2 regions of the Enterococcus sp. AZ103 genome follow, and region 1 is predicted to be linked to the other one. Evidence: a T-box and tRNA genes for the amino acid it is inferred to sense, from the RefSeq annotation. Region 1 holds a T-box; the other holds one or more tRNA genes.
The links. The T-box of region 1 lies ahead of proS (proline--tRNA ligase). A T-box ahead of a tRNA ligase gene usually reads a tRNA of that ligase, here a tRNA-Pro.
Positions count from the first base shown of each region.

Region 1 (9,414 bases):
AAGAGGAAATCCAACTGTCGAAGTCGATATTATATTAACAGATGGGACGTTAGGTCGTGCTGAAGTTCCTAGCGGTGCCTCAACTGGGGACCGTGAAGCAGTTGAATTAAGAGATGGCGGTAGTCGCTTGCAAGGTAAAGGTGTGTTAAAAGCCGTAGACAATGTAAATACAGAAATTAAAAATGCTTTGATCGGTAAAAGACCTTTTGATCAAGCTGTAATTGATCAAATTATGATTGATCTGGATGGAACGGATAACAAAAGTCGTTTAGGTGCTAATGCGATTTTAGGTGTATCAATGGCAGTAGCTAGAGCTGCCGCAGCGAGCAAAAATATTCCTTTATATCGTTACTTAGGTGGTGTAGATTTAGAGCTACCACAACCCTTTTTTAACGTAATTAATGGTGGGGTTCACGCAGATTCAGGAATTGATGTGCAAGAATTTCTAATTACGCCGGTAAAACGTGAAAGCTTTCGCGATGGTGTGGAAAAAATTGCTAATATTTATCATACTTTGAAAGCTATTTTAGCTAATAATGGTTATGAAACAGCGGTTGGTGATGAAGGTGGCTTTGCTCCTAAATTACCCTCAACTGAGGTAGCCATTGAAACATTGATTGAAGCAATTGAAACGGCTGGCTATACACCAATTGAAGAAATTGCCATAGCGATTGATCCAGCATCCAGTGAAATTTACGATGATGCTAGCAAAAAATACAAATTCGAAGGCAAAGAATTATCTTCTGCTGAAATGTTGACTTATTACCAAAATCTAGTTGCAAAATACCCGATTATTATTTCAATAGAAGATGGTTTTTCTGAACATGACTGGGACGGTTTTAAATTAATGACGGAGGCAATGAAAGATAAAATTCAATTAGTAGGCGATGACATATTTGTCACCAATCCGAAGATTTTTGCAGACGGAATTAAAAATGGTATTGCCAATTCTATTTTAATTAAATTAAATCAAATTGGAACAGTATCCGAATCAATCGAAACGATTTGGATGGCACGGGAAAATGGCTATACTACTATGATTTCTCATCGTTCTGGCGAAACAGGAGATACATTTATTGCTGATTTTGCCGTGGCTTTGAGTGCTGGCCAAATCAAAACGGGTTCAATGGCCCGTAGTGAACGCGTAGAAAAATACAATCAATTCTTACGGATAGAAGAAGAACTTGAAGGACAAGCTAAACTAGCTCATTTTCCTAAAGAAAGCTTATAGAATTTTATAAAAAAATTAAACCAACTAAAAAATAACTTGTCTCCTCCTTTCTTTATCGTTAAACTATTTTAGATGACGAAGAGAGAAGGAGATTTTTATTAAATGGAAAAGCAGGCACGGTCTGAAAAAAATGTAGGTAGTTGGATATTACGTTTTGTTAAAGGGATGTTTATCGGTTCAGGTTTTATTTTACCGGGAATCAGTGGCGGGGCATTGGCGGCAGTTTTTGGTATTTATGAACGAATTATTTCTTTTTTAGCCCATATAACGCGAAATTTTAAAGAAAATGTTTTATTTTTTATTCCAGTAGGTTTAGGTGGCTTGACTGGGGTTTTTGTTTTATCTTTTGCGGTCAGTTTTTTACTTGGTTCCTTTGAGACTATTATGCTATGGTTTTTTGTGGGTTGTATTATTGGAACTGTGCCGGCATTGTGGAAAGAAGCGGGGAAAAAAGGTCGCGATACGAAAGATATGATTATTTTAGTCGTGAGTTTTGTAGTTGGCTTTTTATTTTTATGGCAAGGCTCTAGCTTATTTGGTGAAGTGGATCAAAGCTTTTTCACTTGGATGATTGCTGGCGGCTTGATTGGTTTAGGTTTAATTGTACCTGGACTGAGCCCTTCAAACTTTTTAGTTTATATGGGGATGTATAAAGCGATGGCTGATGGTTTTAAGACAATTGATTTAGGCGTGATTATTCCGATTGGTATTGGTGGATTAGTCGTGGTACTAAGTCTATCTAAAGTAATGGATTGGGTTTTTGCGAGATACTATGCACCGATGTTCCATTTTATTCTAGGAATTGTTTTTGCATCGACAGTAATGATTGTACCGACAGATTATGCAGGATTTAGCTTTTTGGCCTTCTTTGCCTGTGGTGTATTGTGTATTTTAGGTGCTGGTTTAGGCTGGTGGATGAGCCGTTTAGAAGAGCGTTATGTTCCTGAAGATTAAAAAAATTTTATTTTTCTCTTGCAATTTTAAATAAATCTAGTTAGTATAAGAACAAGCATTTGGATTAGTAATAAATTTTTACGGTAGCAGAGAGTTGATTCACCGGCTGAAAGATCAACACACCCACTGAAATTTATGAACCTACCAAAGAAGCCTATTGTGAAAACAATACGTGACTCTAGCGTTAATAGAGCTGAAAGTTGGATCAAATAAGTTTTGATCAAGCAAGGTGGTACCGCGAAATTATCCGTTTCGTCCTTACATTTACGTGAGGACGGAGCGGTTTTTTTATTGGCAATTTTATTTTAGGAGGAGACAATATGTCAGATTTACAAAGAGAAGATTTTTCAAAATGGTATTTGCAAACTATCCAAAAAGCTGATTTGATGGATTATTCACCTGTTCGAGGATGTATCATTTTTAAACCAGATGGTTTTGAATTGTGGCAGCATATCCAAGATGATTTCAACAAATATTTACGGACGCAAGATATCCGCAATGTTTATTTTCCAATGTTGATTCCTAAACATTTCTTAGAAAAAGAAGAAGAACACGTGGAAGGTTTTGCACCAGAACTACCATGGTTAACTCGTGTTGGTGATGAAGAATTAGAAGAACCTTATGCGTTACGTCCAACTTCTGAAACGTTAATTGGTGATGCTTTTTCTAATTGGGTGAATTCTTATCGTGATTTACCATTAGAAATTAATCAATGGGCCAATGTTTTCCGTTGGGAAAAGAAAACTATGCCATTTTTACGGACCTCTGAATTTTTATGGCAAGAAGGTCATACAGCTCACGAAACTGAAGAAGATGCGCGTCGTCGGACAATGTCAATTTTAGAAGCTTATGCAACTTTGATTGAAGACACGTTGGCTATTCCAGTTTATCGTGGTCAAAAAACACCATCTGAACGATTTGCTGGTGCGGTGGATACTTATTCTGTTGAAGCAATGATGCGAGATGGTAAAGCAGTTCAAGCAGGAACGTCACACTATTTAGGTCAAAATTTTGCGGAAGCTTTTGATATTAAATTCTTAAATCGTAATAACGAACATGATTTTGTTTATACAACATCATGGGGTATTTCTACTCGTTTAATTGGCGCATTAATCATGGTTCATGGAGATGAGCAAGGCTTGGTATTACCACCAAAAGTGGCACCAACTCAAGTTATTTTAGTTCCAGTTGGTCCTTGGCAAAAAAATCCAGCAATCTTAGATAAATTAAAAGAAATCAAAGCACAATTACAAGATACAGGATTACGTGTGAGAATTGATGAAACTGATAATACACCAGGTTATAAATTTAATGAGTGGGAATTAAAAGGTGCACCATTACGAGTAGAATTTGGTCCTAGAGATTTAGAAAATAATCAAGTTGTCGTGAAAATGCGTGATTTGGCCGACAAAGAGTCAGTTTCTCTAAATGAGTTAACAAATTACGTAACAGAACAATTAGATATTATGCAAAAACGGTTATTTGAAAGTGCTAATGTTCGTTATGCTGAAAATGAGCATACTGATGTAGATACTTTAGATGAATTAAAAGCCCACATTGAAAAATCTAAGACAGCTGGTGAAACACCAGGATTTGTGTTAATTGGTTGGGATGGGACAGAAGAAACCGAAGCCAAAATTAAAGAAGAAACTGGCTTTACAACACGAAATATTCCATTCAATCCACCAGTTGAAAAAACGGTTGATATCGTTTCTGGCAAACCAGCGAAACATACGGTTTGGATTGCTCGGGCGTATTAATAAATCTGTCGCTTAAAAATACTAAATGATGAACATCGCTAGAATACGGAAATCAGCCACCAGTTAGCAGATGTGAAGAGTTTTTAACAGGAAAGGTAATTTTAAGCTAGGAAAAAGAGTTTGAGCCGAGTGCTTTAAACTCTTTTTTTGTTATAATAAACCAAAAAAGAGGTTTGAGTATGAAAATTATTGTATTAGATGGTCATGGACTAAATCCAGGCGACTTAAGTTGGGCCGGCTTTGAAAAATTAGGTGAGGTGACGATTTATGATCGCACACCACAAAATGAGCAAACTATTTTAGAGCGAATCGGGGATGCAGAAATAGTCCTAGTAAATAAAGTGATTTTATCTGCAGAAGTGATTGAAAAAGCCTCTCATTTAAAGTACATTGGCGTCAACGCCACAGGATTTAATGTGGTAGACATTGAGGCCGCACGCAAGAGAAATATTCCAGTGACCAATATTCCGACTTACGGAACAGATGCTGTCGCACAATTTACTTTTGCTTTATTATTGGAGATTGCAAGTCGTGTAGGTTTACATGATCATTCCGTTCATCAAGGAGATTGGCAAAAAAGTTTAGATTTCACTTATTTTTTAGCGCCTACTTTAGAGTTAAGTGGGAAAACTATTGGAATTATCGGTTATGGGGCAATTGGTCAAGCCGTGGCGAAAATTGCTCATGGTTTTTCAATGGAAGTGATTTATTATAATCATCGTGAGAAGACACCTAAAAATATTGGTGATCGACAAGTGTCTTTAGCCGAATTATATAGTAAAGCAGATATTGTTAGTTTGCATATTCCTCAGACTCCTGAAACCACTCAGATGATTAATACTGCAGCGATTGACCAAATGAAAAATGATGTTATTGTGATTAATACTGCTCGGGGTGGTTTGTTGGATGAACAAGCGGTAACTGAAGCTTTAAATACTGGGAAAATCTCTGCGCTCGGTGTGGATGTTGTTTCTAGTGAACCAATCCAAGCAGATAATCCATTATTAAAAGCCAAAAATGCGGTAATTACGCCGCACATTGCTTGGTCACCAACTGAAGCTCGCAAACGTTTGATGGATATAGCTGTCGACAATCTAGATAACTTTTTAAAAGATACGCCAAAAAATGTAGTCAATTAAAAAATAGCGATGACGTTCAACTTTTCGTCATCGCTATTTGCTTATTTAAATATTTGGTTGATTTTATCAAAATCAGCCTGTGATAAATGCAAGTCAACAGCTTTTGCATTGGCTTCAACTTGATCAGGTGTCTTAGCACCAGGAATCACGATACCAATTTGTGGATGTTTCATATACCAAGCTAAAACAAGTTGTGTAACTGTGGCATCGTAGTTTTTTGCGATTGGTTTTAATTGATCTACTTTAGTAATAATTTCTTTAAAGCGTTCTCCTTTGAAGTCGGGATTTTTACTACGTAAATCACTCGCAGGAAAAGTTGCTTCTTGATCATATTTTCCAGTAAGCAAACCAGAATCTAACGGATAGTAAGGGACAAAACTAATATGGTGTTTTTCTAAATAGGGGAATAAATCTTTCTCATGTTCTCGATGTATTAAACTGTAACGGTCTTCAACAATATCTACATAGCCATCAGTATTGGCTTCTTTTAATTGTTCTAGAGAAAAGTTCGAGACACCAATGGCGCGGATTTTTCCGGCTTCTTTTAATTCATGCAAGGTTTTAACTGCTTCACGTTTATCGGTGTTTTCATCTGGAAAATGAATATAAAAGATGTCTAAATAGTTTGTTTGCAATCTTTGTAAAGCTTCTTCTACAGCATTTCTTAAAAATTCTGGACTATTGTTAAATTTGAAATCTTGTTTGGGATCGTGGGCTGCTTTGGTTGCAACGATCGCCCGGGCACGATCAAATTCTTCTTCTTGTAGGACTTCTCCAATTAATTCTTCAGAGTGTCCGTGACCATAAGAAAAAGCAGTATCTAATAAAGTAATTCCATTACGTAAAGCTACTCGAACCACTTCTTTTCCTGTTTCGTCACTCAAGTTAGGATACAGGTTGTGTCCCCCAACCGCATTTGTACCTAAACCTAAATCTGAAGCATAAACCTGAGATTTACCAATTTGAATATCTGCCAAAATTATCAGCTCCTTTTTATAATAGTTTAATCGAAAGTCAAAAAAAAAGCGATTCAAAATCATTTCGAATCACTTTTACTTGGATTATTGGAACAATTGATTGATTAAATCGTAGTCGATATTTGATAAACGAATATCCACGGCTTGGGCATTGGCTGAAACTTGTTCCGGTTTTTTAGCACCTGGAATAACAGCAGCAATCGCTGGATTTTTTAAATACCAAGCCAAAACCAATTGTGCAACAGTTGCATCATAATTTTTGGCAATCGGTTTTAGTTGATCAACTTTGGAAACAATCTGTTGGAATCTTTCACCTTGAAAGTCAGGATTACCGTTCTTACCATTTTTAGCAAAAGTATCTGTTTGACTATATTTTCCCGTTAACAATCCTGAGGCCAATGGAAAGTAAGGAATAAAAGCGATGTTTTTTTCTTGTAAATAAGGAAGAACTTCATTTTCAAGTTCTCGATGAACCAAATTATAATGATCTTCGACGACATTTACATGACCATCTAAGTTAGCTTCTTTAATTTGTTCCAAAGAAAAGTTAGAGACACCGATGGCTCGAATCTTACCGGCCTCTTTTAATTCATGTAAAGCTGCAACTGCTTCACGCTTATTGGTTGCTTCATCAGGGAAGTGGATGTAAAAAATATCGATATAATTGGTTTGTAATCTTTCTAAAGCTGATTCAACAGCGTTTGTTAAAAATTCTGGTGAGTTATTTGGCGCACCGTCTTGTGATAAATCTTGTGCAGCTTTGGTAGCAATGATTACTTTTGCTCGGTCGAATTCAGCTTCTTGTAAAACCTCACCAATTAATTCTTCTGATCTACCAAGACCATAGATAAAAGCTGTGTCCAGTAACGTCAAACCATTTCGTAGCGCAGTTCGGACCACTTCTTTACCAGTTTCATCAGCTAAACCCTTAAATAAATTATGACCACCGACTGCATTGGTTCCTAAGCCTAAATCCGTTGCATAAACACGAGATTTTCCAATTCTAACATCTGTCATTTTTAAAACGCTCCTCTTTATTTTAAAATATAAATTTAGTTGTTAAATTAATTCTATGTTGGTCAGTTTAAAATGAAGTTGAAAAAAAAGAAACTATCTTGCTTTTTATTAATGAGAAACCTTGACTTTCTCATTTTTTTTTAGTAATTTAAACTTTGACAGTTCAATTTCGATGAAGGAAAAAGTAAGTGACGTGGTGTTGTAAAGAAATGATTGCCTTGGCTGAAAGCAATCACACATCTGGCTGCTGAAAGACATTCTGGAGATGAGTAGTGAAAAGCTATTCCGTTTAGCAAGCGTTAATTGTTTGAGAAGAGGAGACTCTAAAAAATAGGTGGTACCGCGATATTTCGCCCTTGTTCATTTGAACGAGGGCTTTTTTTGACTGCATATGTAAAGAAGGGAGCAAATAAAAGATGAGTTATCAAAGACCAAAAGGCACCAATGACATTTTACCGGGTGAAAGTGACAACTGGCTGTTTATTGAGGAAACGGCCCGATTATTATTTAACGATTACCAATATCAAGAGATTCGGACACCTATATTTGAACATTATGAAGTTATTGCTAGAAGTGTCGGGGATACTACGGATATTGTTTCAAAAGAAATGTACGATTTCTATGATAAAGGGGATCGGCATGTCACATTACGACCTGAAGGAACGGCACCCGTTGTCCGTGCATTCGTAGAAAATAAATTATTTGGACCAGAATATCAAAAACCCTACAAAGCATTTTATATGGGACCAATGTTTCGTTATGAACGCCCCCAAAAAGGTCGCTTGCGTCAATTTCATCAAATTGGGGTTGAAGCGTTGGGAAGTGAAAATCCAACTTTAGATGTTGAAACAATGTCAATGGCGATGGATTATTTTAAACAGTTAGGTTTAAAAAATATTCGACTGGTGATTAATTCTTTAGGTGATAAAGAAACGCGTCAAAATTACCGTCAAGCATTGATTGATTATCTTTTGCCACACGAAAATGAACTGAGTGAAGATTCAAAACGTCGACTACATGAAAATCCTTTACGAGTATTAGACAGCAAAGATAAAAAAGACCAAAAGTTTGTAACGGATGCGCCAAGTATTTTGGATTACTTGAGTCCTTATGCAAAAGAATATTTTGAACAAGTTACGAAAACACTGGATCATTTAGGCACACCATATGAGATTGATCATCGCATGGTACGTGGCTTAGATTATTATATGCATACTATCTTTGAAATTATGAGTGATGCACCGGGAATGGGGAGTCAATCGACTATCTGTGCTGGTGGCCGTTACGATGGTTTAGTAGAAGAGCTAGGTGGACCACAAACACCAGGAATTGGTTTTGCGATGGGTGAAGAAAGAATCTTAATGACATTAGCACAAGAAGATGTTTTGATTCCAGTAGCGAAACAATTAGATGCTTACGTTGTTGGTATAGGTGCTTTAACGAACATAGAAAGCTTAAAAATTGTACAGTCCATTCGTAATTTTGGTTTCTCTGCAGATCGTGATTTCATGGATCGCAAGGCAAAAGCGCAATTTAAATCAGCTGATAAAGCTGGAGCTAAGTTAATTTTAACGCTAGGAGAAGCGGAATTAGAAAATGGCACAATCAATGTGAAATCTTCAGCGACACGAGCTGAAAAAACTTTCCCATTGACTGAAATATATCATCACTTTGATGAAATTTACGATGAAATGATGACACCAGTTTTTGATTAATATCTTCGTTCAGAGGTTCCTTAACTGATGTAACGAGACATTGTCAAAACTTACTTAAAAAAATGAATATTAAACAATTGGTTAAAGGAGAAAAACAAAGATGGCAAAAAGAACAGTTTATGCGGGACTAGTTTCCGAAAAATATTTGGATCAACAAGTTACTTTAAAAGGTTGGGTCCAAAAGCGACGTGACTTAGGTGGCTTAATTTTTATTGATTTACGTGACCGTGAAGGAATTGTCCAAGTAGTCTTCAATCCAGAAGAATCAAAAGAAGCTTGGGAAGTTGCAGATCAATGCCGCAGTGAATTTGTCGTTGAAATTACTGGTAGAGTAATTAAGCGGGATGAAAATTCTGTTAATTTAAAAATGGCAACTGGATTATTCGAAGTGAAAGGTGAAGACATCACTATTTTAAATAGTGCGAAAACTCCTCCATTTTCAATTGAAGATGACCAAAATATTAGTGATGAAGTCCGTTTGAAATATCGTTATATGGATTTACGTCGTCCGAAAATGACTAGTAATATTAAATTACGTCATAATTTGACTAAATCAATTCGTCATTTTCTAGACAATAATGACTTCTTAGATATTGAAACACCAATTTTGGCAAAATCAAC
Region 1 is NZ_JBIOSI010000001.1:1,631,167-1,640,580, forward strand. It holds gene eno (phosphopyruvate hydratase) at 1-1,231, shown strand, start outside; gene ID741_RS08250 (DUF368 domain-containing protein) at 1,334-2,185, shown strand; T-box leader at 2,231-2,448, shown strand; gene proS (proline--tRNA ligase) at 2,506-3,945, shown strand; gene ID741_RS08260 (D-2-hydroxyacid dehydrogenase) at 4,125-5,084, shown strand; gene ID741_RS08265 (aldo/keto reductase) at 5,126-6,061, opposite strand; gene ID741_RS08270 (aldo/keto reductase) at 6,146-7,078, opposite strand; gene hisS (histidine--tRNA ligase) at 7,495-8,793, shown strand; gene aspS (aspartate--tRNA ligase) at 8,894-9,414, shown strand, end outside.

Region 2 (9,414 bases), 1.1 Mb from region 1:
ACCTAGGAGGATCCTGAGTACGGCGGAACACGAGGAATTCCGTCGGAATCCGGGAGGACCATCTCCCAAGGCTAAATACTCCCTAGTGACCGATAGTGAACCAGTACCGTGAGGGAAAGGTGAAAAGCACCCCGGAAGGGGAGTGAAATAGATCCTGAAACCGTGTGCCTACAACAAGTCAAAGCCCGTTAATGGGTGATGGCGTGCCTTTTGTAGAATGAACCGGCGAGTTACGATCCCATGCGAGGTTAAGTCGAAGAGACGGAGCCGTAGCGAAAGCGAGTCTGAATAGGGCGAATGAGTATGTGGTCGTAGACCCGAAACCATGTGATCTACCCATGTCCAGGTTGAAGGTGCGGTAAAACGCACTGGAGGACCGAACCCACGTACGTTGAAAAGTGCGGGGATGAGGTGTGGGTAGCGGAGAAATTCCAAACGAACTTGGAGATAGCTGGTTCTCTCCGAAATAGCTTTAGGGCTAGCCTCAGAGTAAGAATGATGGAGGTAGAGCACTGTTTGGACTAGGGGCCCATCTCGGGTTACCGAATTCAGATAAACTCCGAATGCCATACATTTATCTCTGGGAGTCAGACTGTGAGTGATAAGATCCATAGTCGAAAGGGAAACAGCCCAGACCACCAGCTAAGGTCCCAAAATATATGTTAAGTGGAAAAGGATGTGGGGTTGCACAGACAACTAGGATGTTGGCTTAGAAGCAGCCACCATTTAAAGAGTGCGTAATAGCTCACTAGTCGAGTGACCCTGCGCCGAAAATGTACCGGGGCTAAACATATTACCGAAGCTGTGGATTACACCTTAGGGTGTAATGGTAGGAGAGCGTTCTAAGGGCGTTGAAGGTAGACCGTGAGGACTGCTGGAGCGCTTAGAAGTGAGAATGCCGGTATGAGTAGCGAAAGACAGGTGAGAATCCTGTCCACCGTATGACTAAGGTTTCCTGGGGAAGGCTCGTCCGCCCAGGGTTAGTCGGGACCTAAGCCGAGGCCGAAAGGCGTAGGCGATGGATAACAGGTTGATATTCCTGTACTCGTTGTTTTTGTTTGAGCAATGGAGGGACGCAGTAGGCTAAGAAATCAGACGATTGGAAATGTCTGTCTAAGCAATGAGTCTTAAGATGAGTCAAATGCTTATCTTTCTAAGGACAAGTTGTGATGGGGAGGGAAATACAAGTACCGAAGTTTCTGATGTCACACTGCCAAGAAAAGCTTCTAGTGAGAAAACAATGACCCGTACCGTAAACCGACACAGGTAGTCGAGGAGAGTATCCTAAGGTGAGCGAGCGAACTCTCGTTAAGGAACTCGGCAAAATGACCCCGTAACTTCGGGAGAAGGGGTGCTGATCTAACGATCAGCCGCAGTGAATAGGCCCAAGCGACTGTTTATCAAAAACACAGGTCTCTGCAAAATCGAAAGATGAAGTATAGGGGCTGACGCCTGCCCGGTGCTGGAAGGTTAAGAGGAGTGCTTAGCGTAAGCGAAGGTACGAATTGAAGCCCCAGTAAACGGCGGCCGTAACTATAACGGTCCTAAGGTAGCGAAATTCCTTGTCGGGTAAGTTCCGACCCGCACGAAAGGCGTAACGATTTGGGCACTGTCTCAACGAGAGACTCGGTGAAATTTTAGTACCTGTGAAGATGCAGGTTACCCGCGACAGGACGGAAAGACCCCATGGAGCTTTACTGCAGTTTGATATTGAGTGTCTGTACCACATGTACAGGATAGGTAGGAGCCGTAGAAGTCGGGACGCTAGTTTCGACGGAGGCAATGGTGGGATACTACCCTTGTGTTATGGCCACTCTAACCCGCATCACTAATCGTGATGGGAGACAGTGTCAGATGGGCAGTTTGACTGGGGCGGTCGCCTCCTAAAGAGTAACGGAGGCGCCCAAAGGTTCCCTCAGAATGGTTGGAAATCATTCGCAGAGTGTAAAGGCACAAGGGAGCTTGACTGCGAGACCTACAAGTCGAGCAGGGACGAAAGTCGGGCTTAGTGATCCGGTGGTTCCGCATGGAAGGGCCATCGCTCAACGGATAAAAGCTACCCTGGGGATAACAGGCTTATCTCCCCCAAGAGTCCACATCGACGGGGAGGTTTGGCACCTCGATGTCGGCTCGTCGCATCCTGGGGCTGTAGTCGGTCCCAAGGGTTGGGCTGTTCGCCCATTAAAGCGGCACGCGAGCTGGGTTCAGAACGTCGTGAGACAGTTCGGTCCCTATCCGTCGCGGGCGTTGGAAATTTGAGAGGATCTGTCCTTAGTACGAGAGGACCGGGATGGACTTACCGCTGGTGTACCAGTTGTCTTGCCAAAGGCATCGCTGGGTAGCTATGTAGGGAAGGGATAAACGCTGAAAGCATCTAAGTGTGAAGCCCACCTCAAGATGAGATTTCCCATTTCTTAAAGAAAGTAAGATCCCTGAGAGAAGATCAGGTAGATAGGTCAGAAGTGGAAGTGCAGTGATGTACGGAGCGGACTGATACTAATCGATCGAGGACTTAACCAAAACAAAATGGACTTGGTAGTTTTAAAGTAAGGAATGTTTTTTGATCCAGTTTTGAGTGAGCGAAGTTTACTCAATTAAATAGTGTGGTGGCGATAGCAAGAAGGATACACCTGTTCCCATGTCGAACACAGAAGTTAAGCTTTTTAGCGCCGATCGTAGTGAGGGGTTGCCCCTTGTGAGAGTAGGACGTCGCCACGCGAATTTTTTGATTTATGGAGGTTTAGCTCAGCTGGGAGAGCATCTGCCTTACAAGCAGAGGGTCAGCGGTTCGAACCCGTTAACCTCCATATGAGCCGTTAGCTCAGTTGGTAGAGCATCTGACTTTTAATCAGAGGGTCACAGGTTCGAGCCCTGTACGGCTCATAAAGATATGCGGGTGTGGCGGAATTGGCAGACGCACTAGATTTAGGATCTAGCGCCTTCGGGCGTGGGGGTTCAAGTCCCTTCACCCGCATTAAATAAAACGCCGGCTTAGCTCAGTTGGTAGAGCATCTGATTTGTAATCAGAGGGTCGAGGGTTCAAGTCCTTTAGCCGGCACTTTTTTAAGAAAAGCAACGAAAGTTTGCGGAAATAGCTCAGTGGTAGAGCACCACCTTGCCAAGGTGGGGGTCGCGGGTTCGAACCCCGTTTTCCGCTTTCTCTGAAAAGACCAGGGACATGCCGGGGTGGCGGAACTGGCAGACGCACAGGACTTAAAATCCTGCGGTGAGTGATCACCGTACCGGTTCGATTCCGGTCCTCGGCATTAGTACGAATAATGATGCGCCCATAGCTCAACTGGATAGAGTGTTTGACTACGGATCAAAAGGTTAGGGGTTCGACTCCTCTTGGGCGCGTATTTCGGGAAGTAGCTCAGCTTGGTAGAGCACTTGGTTTGGGACCAAGGGGTCGCAGGTTCGAATCCTGTCTTCCCGATTAATAGAAATACCATTGTCATGGGGCCTTAGCTCAGCTGGGAGAGCGCCTGCTTTGCACGCAGGAGGTCAGCGGTTCGATCCCGCTAGGCTCCATTTTCATTTTATTTTCGCGGTGTAGCTCAGCTGGCTAGAGCGTCCGGTTCATACCCGGGAGGTCGGGGGTTCGATCCCCTCCGCCGCGATTGTTTTTCGAGCTTGGACCTTTAGCTCAGTTGGTTAGAGCAGACGGCTCATAACCGTCCGGTCGTAGGTTCGAGTCCTACAAGGTCCATCGTGACTTTCTTATGGAGGATTACCCAAGTCCGGCTGAAGGGAACGGTCTTGAAAACCGTCAGGCGGGTAAAACCGTGCAAGGGTTCGAATCCCTTATCCTCCTTTTTTAATATTATCGCGGGATGGAGCAGTCTGGTAGCTCGTCGGGCTCATAACCCGAAGGTCGTAGGTTCAAATCCTGCTCCCGCAATTAAACTAAATTATACGGTTCCGTGGTGTAGGGGTTAACATGCCTGCCTGTCACGCAGGAGATCGCGGGTTCAAATCCCGTCGGGACCGCTTTTTACGGCTCGGTAGCTCAGTTGGTAGAGCAATGGATTGAAGCTCCATGTGTCGGCAGTTCGATTCTGTCCCGCGCCATAATAGCTTTGCGGGTGTAGTTTAGTGGTAAAACCACAGCCTTCCAAGCTGTTGTCGCGAGTTCGATTCTCGTCACCCGCTTTTTTAGTTTTTTGATTGGGGCCTATAGCTCAGCTGGTTAGAGCGCACGCCTGATAAGCGTGAGGTCGATGGTTCGAGTCCATTTAGGCCCATCGATATTTTTATGGCCCGTTGGTCAAGCGGTTAAGACACCGCCCTTTCACGGCGGTAACACGGGTTCGAGTCCCGTACGGGTCATTTGTTTCATAGTTATACTTGGAGGATTACCCAAGTCCGGCTGAAGGGAACGGTCTTGAAAACCGTCAGGCGGGTAAAACCGTGCAAGGGTTCGAATCCCTTATCCTCCTTTTTTAATATTATCGCGGGATGGAGCAGTCTGGTAGCTCGTCGGGCTCATAACCCGAAGGTCGTAGGTTCAAATCCTGCTCCCGCAATTTAATAAAACTAGCCTTTTGGTTCCGTGGTGTAGGGGTTAACATGCCTGCCTGTCACGCAGGAGATCGCGGGTTCAAATCCCGTCGGGACCGCCATGCGGGTGTAGTTTAGTGGTAAAACCACAGCCTTCCAAGCTGTTGTCGCGAGTTCGATTCTCGTCACCCGCTTTGCTAGTTTTATTATATGGGCCTATAGCTCAGCTGGTTAGAGCGCACGCCTGATAAGCGTGAGGTCGATGGTTCGAGTCCATTTAGGCCCATTAAAAAATCATTTCTAATGATTTTTGGGGAAGTACTCAAGTGGCTGAAGAGGCGCCCCTGCTAAGGGTGTAGGTCGGGAAACTGGCGCGAGGGTTCAAATCCCTCCTTCTCCGTTTTAAAATTTAGGCCCGTTGGTCAAGCGGTTAAGACACCGCCCTTTCACGGCGGTAACACGGGTTCGAGTCCCGTACGGGTCATTTGTTCGAAAGACGTTTAAGCGTCTTTTTTTTGTGTAATCAAAAAAGCTTTGACTTGTTAGTGCTTTCTGTTACAATAGGTTCGTTGCAAGTTCCCGATAGGCTCTGAAAAAGTTTCAGAGGTGCCTTGTAACCGAAAAAAATTAGGGGGAATGATTATTATGAAAGAACGTCGTTTATTTACTTCTGAATCTGTTTCAGAAGGACATCCAGATAAGGTTGCTGATCAAATCAGTGATGCAATTTTGGATGCTATTTTAGCAAAAGATCCGGAAGCCAGAGTTGCCTGCGAGACATCAGTGACAACTGGGCTTGTTTTAGTTTTTGGAGAAATTTCTACAACAGCTTATGTAGATATCCAAAAAGTTGTCAGAGAAACGATCAAACGAATTGGTTATACTGGTTCGAAATTTGGTTTTGATGGCGACAATGTTGCAGTCTTAGTTGCAATCGATGAACAGTCACCGGATATTGCTCAAGGGGTTGATGATGCCCTAGAGACTCGGGATAAAGATGAAGATTTAGATGACATCGGTGCTGGAGACCAAGGTTTAATGTTTGGTTTTGCAGTGGATGAAACACCTGAATTAATGCCTTTACCTATTTCATTAAGTCATCATTTAGTGAAACGATTGGCAGATTTGAGAAAATCGGGTGAGGTTTCTTATTATGGACCGGATGCGAAATCTCAAGTAACTGTTGAATACGATGAAAATGGAAAACCTAGTCGTGTCGATGCAATTGTTATTAGCACACAGCATAATGATGCGGTTGATAATGAAACAATTCGGCGTGATGTGATTGAAAAAGTGATTAATTATGTAATTCCAGCTGAATTGTTAGATGAAAAAACCAAATACTTTATTAATCCAACTGGCCGTTTTGTGATTGGTGGTCCTCAAGGGGATGCTGGCCTGACTGGACGTAAGATTATCGTTGATACTTATGGCGGTTATTCTCGTCATGGCGGTGGTGCTTTTTCTGGAAAAGATGCTACGAAAGTAGACCGCTCAGCTTCATATGCAGCTCGTTATATTGCAAAAAATATTGTTGCTGCTGGTCTAGCTGATAAGGTTGAAGTACAATTGGCCTATGCGATTGGTGTGGCACAGCCTGTTTCTATTGCAGTGAATACTTTTGAAACGGGTAAAGTTTCTGAAGAAAAACTGACGGAAGCGATTCGGGAGAATTTTGATTTGCGTCCGGCGGGCATCATTGAAATGCTTGATCTGCAACGTCCTATTTATAGTCAAACAGCGGCTTATGGACATTTTGGTCGGACAGATATCGATTTGCCATGGGAAAAATTGGATAAAGTCGACGGATTGAAAAAAAGTTTAAATTTATAAGATTATCTAAGGGGAGTTTTCTGTTAAGATATTAACGGAGACTCTCTTTTTTTGTGGGATTTTTAGGAGGATAAAATGAAACGAGAAACAAATGTAAAAATGGTGACGATTGGGATTTTTATTGTAACTTTTTTATCGGCCATTGAAGGGACAATTGTTACGACAGCAATGCCAACGATTGTGGGAAGTTTGCACGGAATTGAAATTATGAATTGGGTGTTTACTATTTATTTGTTGACCAGTGCGACTGTTACGCCGATTTATGGGAAATTGGCAGATAAGATTGGACGTAAGTCAATTATGATTTTTGGAATTAGTTTATTTGTATTGGGCTCTGCTTTGTCGGGACTGTCTAATACGATGGAAACCTTGATTTTAGCACGTGGATTACAGGGATTTGGTGCTGGAGCGATTATGCCGGTTTCTTTGACTATGATTGCTGATATGTATGATTTTAAACAGCGGACTAAGGTTTTAGGCTTAAATAGTGCAGCTTGGGGTATTTCTAGTGTTGTGGGACCTTTGGCTGGCGGCTTGATTGTTGATACAATCGGTTGGCATTGGATTTTCTTTATCAATGTACCGATTGGAATTGTTGTGATTTTTATGATGCAGTATTATTTTGTGGAAAAACCGCGTCAGCAAACTAAGCAAAAAATGGATGTCTTAGGTAGTCTTTTTTTAATGTTGACTTTAGTGAGTTTATTGTTGGGTTTTCAATTTTTAGGTGACGATGGATTGTCTTTAAGAGTCGGTTTATTATTTATTTTGACACTGACTTTTGGTTTGATTTTTCGTAAGGTAGAAAAAACTGCCGACGATCCGGTGATTAATTTAGTTTTATTTAAAAATCGAAATTTTCTAGTGGTTAATGCAGTAGCAGCTTTAATGAGTGGTTTTATTATGAGTTTGGATGTCTATATTCCTATGTGGATGCAAGGAGTTGCTGGTAGAAGTGCGGCGATTGGCGGTTTGGTATTGGCACCTTTATCCTTAGTTTGGATGATTGGTTCTTTTCTATCAGGACGATTGTTAGCAAAATACTCGCCCCGCAAAGTTTTAACGATTGGTTTGACGATTATCTTGGCTGGTGCAATCATGATGGTAATGTTTCCGCAAAATACACCTTTCTTTTTATTTTTTGTAGTTTCATCAATCTTTGGCTTAGGCTTTGGTTTGTCCATGACAACAACAACGGTGGAAGCGCAAAGTAGTGTGCCAGCAAAGGATGTTGGGGTGGCTACATCTTTTAATACTTTATCACGGACGATTGGACAGACAGTTATGATTTCAATCTTCGGTATTTTAATGAATTGGGATATTGCTCGACGATTGCCTCAAATTGGGGAACAATTGGATCCAGACATTATGAACAAATTAATCAATCCTCATACAGCGATGCAAATTGCCACTGATTTACGGGAAATTTTAAGGGGAATATTATTTGAAAGTTTACATTTTATTTATATTGGCGGGTTTGTCTTGATTATTATGGCTTTAGCTTTGACTTTATTGATGGGCAAATCACTGAAAAGTGATAAACTATAATAAATTGGAGGTTGTTAGATGGCTTTATTAGAAATTGGTGCCTATTCAAATGTTTTAGAAATGGAAGTCTCTTTTAATGTGTTGTTACCACAAGCCACTAAAAAAACGGCTGGTACAGCAACCCGCGGTGTGACAGAGGATATTCCAGTGCTTTATTTATTACACGGGATGGGTCAAAATCACAGTATTTGGCTAAGAAAAAGTTCGATTGAGCGTTATGCTAGTCATCATGAAATTGCTGTGGTGATGCCCTCAACGGATTTAGGTTTTTACACGGATACCACTTACGATATGAAATATTGGCAGTATATCTCAGAGGAATTACCGAAAATCGTTCATGAATTTTTTCCACAGATTACCTATAAACGAGAAAAGACTTTTGCAGCTGGACTTTCAATGGGTGGTTATGGCGCAGTTAAATTAGGTCTATTGAAACCAGATAATTTTGCTGCTGTGGCTTCTTTATCAGGAGCAGTCTATTTTAATGATATCGAGAACTTTTTAGCAGTTCGAGATGCTGCTTATTGGGAAGGTGTTTTAGGGCCATTTGATCAGTTTATGACTTCGAAAAATAATCCTAGTCAAATGTTGAAGGATTTTATTGCCAGTGGGAAAATGAGTCCACGCTTTTTCTTAGCTTGTGGTACCGAAGATGGTTTGCATCCAGCTAGTCAATATATGGCTCATAAAATGAGGCAGGCGGAGATGCCAGTGACTTTTGAAGATGGTCCTGGTCAACATGATTGGGTCTTTTGGGATCAATGGATTCAGCGAGTATTGGTTTGGATGCTAGAAGAAAAGCCTGGAGAAAATTAATTCTCGAGGCTTATTTTTTTTCCACACAAACTAAAATCGGTGGATTGTTTTTTTGGTTGATGAATTGATAAGTCAAGACACTGAAATCTTCTTGTGGCAGTTGGCTACAAAAATTTAGTACAGCATTTTTTTCTTGTTCTCCACCGGGGTGGCCGTAATAAATCACTAGAATCATTCGACCTGTGGGTAAAAGGCGATTTAAAACGACTTTCATCGCAGGAATAGTTGTGTCTTCTTGAGTAATAATGGATTTATCACTTTTTGGTAGATAGCCTAAATTGAAAATCGCTGCTTTGATTTTTTCCACAGGGGATAACTTTTGATTGATTTCTTCGTGTCCGGCTAAAAATAAGCTGGCTTGGGGATAAGCTGTGCCTAACCTGTCGGCAGTATTTTCGACAGCTTGTTTTTGTACATCGAAAGCATAAACTTTGCCAGTTTTATCCACAAGTTTGGCGAGAAAAAGAGTATCATTGCCATTACCCATAGTAGCATCAATCACCGTATCACCTTTTTCCACAATGTCGGTTAATAACTGGTGGCTGAAATGCAAAGCTGTTTTTAACATGAGAAAGCACCTCGAACGGCAAATTTTCCTTGAAAAGAATCGCGACGTGTCATTTCATCATCAATCGCATTAAGAACTTCCCATTTTTTCAGACTCCACATGGGACCGACTAATGCATCCCAAGGGGCATCTCCAGTCAAACGATGAAT
Region 2 is NZ_JBIOSI010000001.1:509,307-518,720, reverse strand. It holds rRNA gene ID741_RS02685 (23S ribosomal RNA) at 1-2,520, shown strand, start outside; rRNA gene rrf (5S ribosomal RNA) at 2,603-2,718, shown strand; tRNA gene ID741_RS02675 (tRNA-Val) at 2,735-2,807, shown strand; tRNA gene ID741_RS02670 (tRNA-Lys) at 2,811-2,883, shown strand; tRNA gene ID741_RS02665 (tRNA-Leu) at 2,893-2,974, shown strand; tRNA gene ID741_RS02660 (tRNA-Thr) at 2,986-3,058, shown strand; tRNA gene ID741_RS02655 (tRNA-Gly) at 3,086-3,157, shown strand; tRNA gene ID741_RS02650 (tRNA-Leu) at 3,181-3,266, shown strand; tRNA gene ID741_RS02645 (tRNA-Arg) at 3,284-3,357, shown strand; tRNA gene ID741_RS02640 (tRNA-Pro) at 3,363-3,436, shown strand; tRNA gene ID741_RS02635 (tRNA-Ala) at 3,459-3,531, shown strand; tRNA gene ID741_RS02630 (tRNA-Met) at 3,547-3,620, shown strand; tRNA gene ID741_RS02625 (tRNA-Ile) at 3,636-3,709, shown strand; tRNA gene ID741_RS02620 (tRNA-Ser) at 3,725-3,814, shown strand; tRNA gene ID741_RS02615 (tRNA-Met) at 3,828-3,901, shown strand; tRNA gene ID741_RS02610 (tRNA-Asp) at 3,918-3,990, shown strand; tRNA gene ID741_RS02605 (tRNA-Phe) at 3,999-4,071, shown strand; tRNA gene ID741_RS02600 (tRNA-Gly) at 4,082-4,152, shown strand; tRNA gene ID741_RS02595 (tRNA-Ile) at 4,171-4,244, shown strand; tRNA gene ID741_RS02590 (tRNA-Glu) at 4,258-4,329, shown strand; tRNA gene ID741_RS02585 (tRNA-Ser) at 4,350-4,439, shown strand; tRNA gene ID741_RS02580 (tRNA-Met) at 4,453-4,526, shown strand; tRNA gene ID741_RS02575 (tRNA-Asp) at 4,547-4,622, shown strand; tRNA gene ID741_RS02570 (tRNA-Gly) at 4,624-4,694, shown strand; tRNA gene ID741_RS02565 (tRNA-Ile) at 4,713-4,786, shown strand; tRNA gene ID741_RS02560 (tRNA-Ser) at 4,813-4,900, shown strand; tRNA gene ID741_RS02555 (tRNA-Glu) at 4,913-4,984, shown strand; SMK box riboswitch at 5,065-5,148, shown strand; gene metK (methionine adenosyltransferase) at 5,146-6,333, shown strand; gene ID741_RS02545 (MDR family MFS transporter) at 6,409-7,881, shown strand; gene ID741_RS02540 (alpha/beta hydrolase) at 7,900-8,697, shown strand; gene ID741_RS02535 (class I SAM-dependent methyltransferase) at 8,708-9,265, opposite strand; gene ID741_RS02530 (TIGR01212 family radical SAM protein) at 9,259-9,414, opposite strand, start outside.
Region 2: it has a tRNA-Pro gene. The T-box ahead of proS (proline--tRNA ligase) is inferred to sense a tRNA for this amino acid. The anticodon was not compared.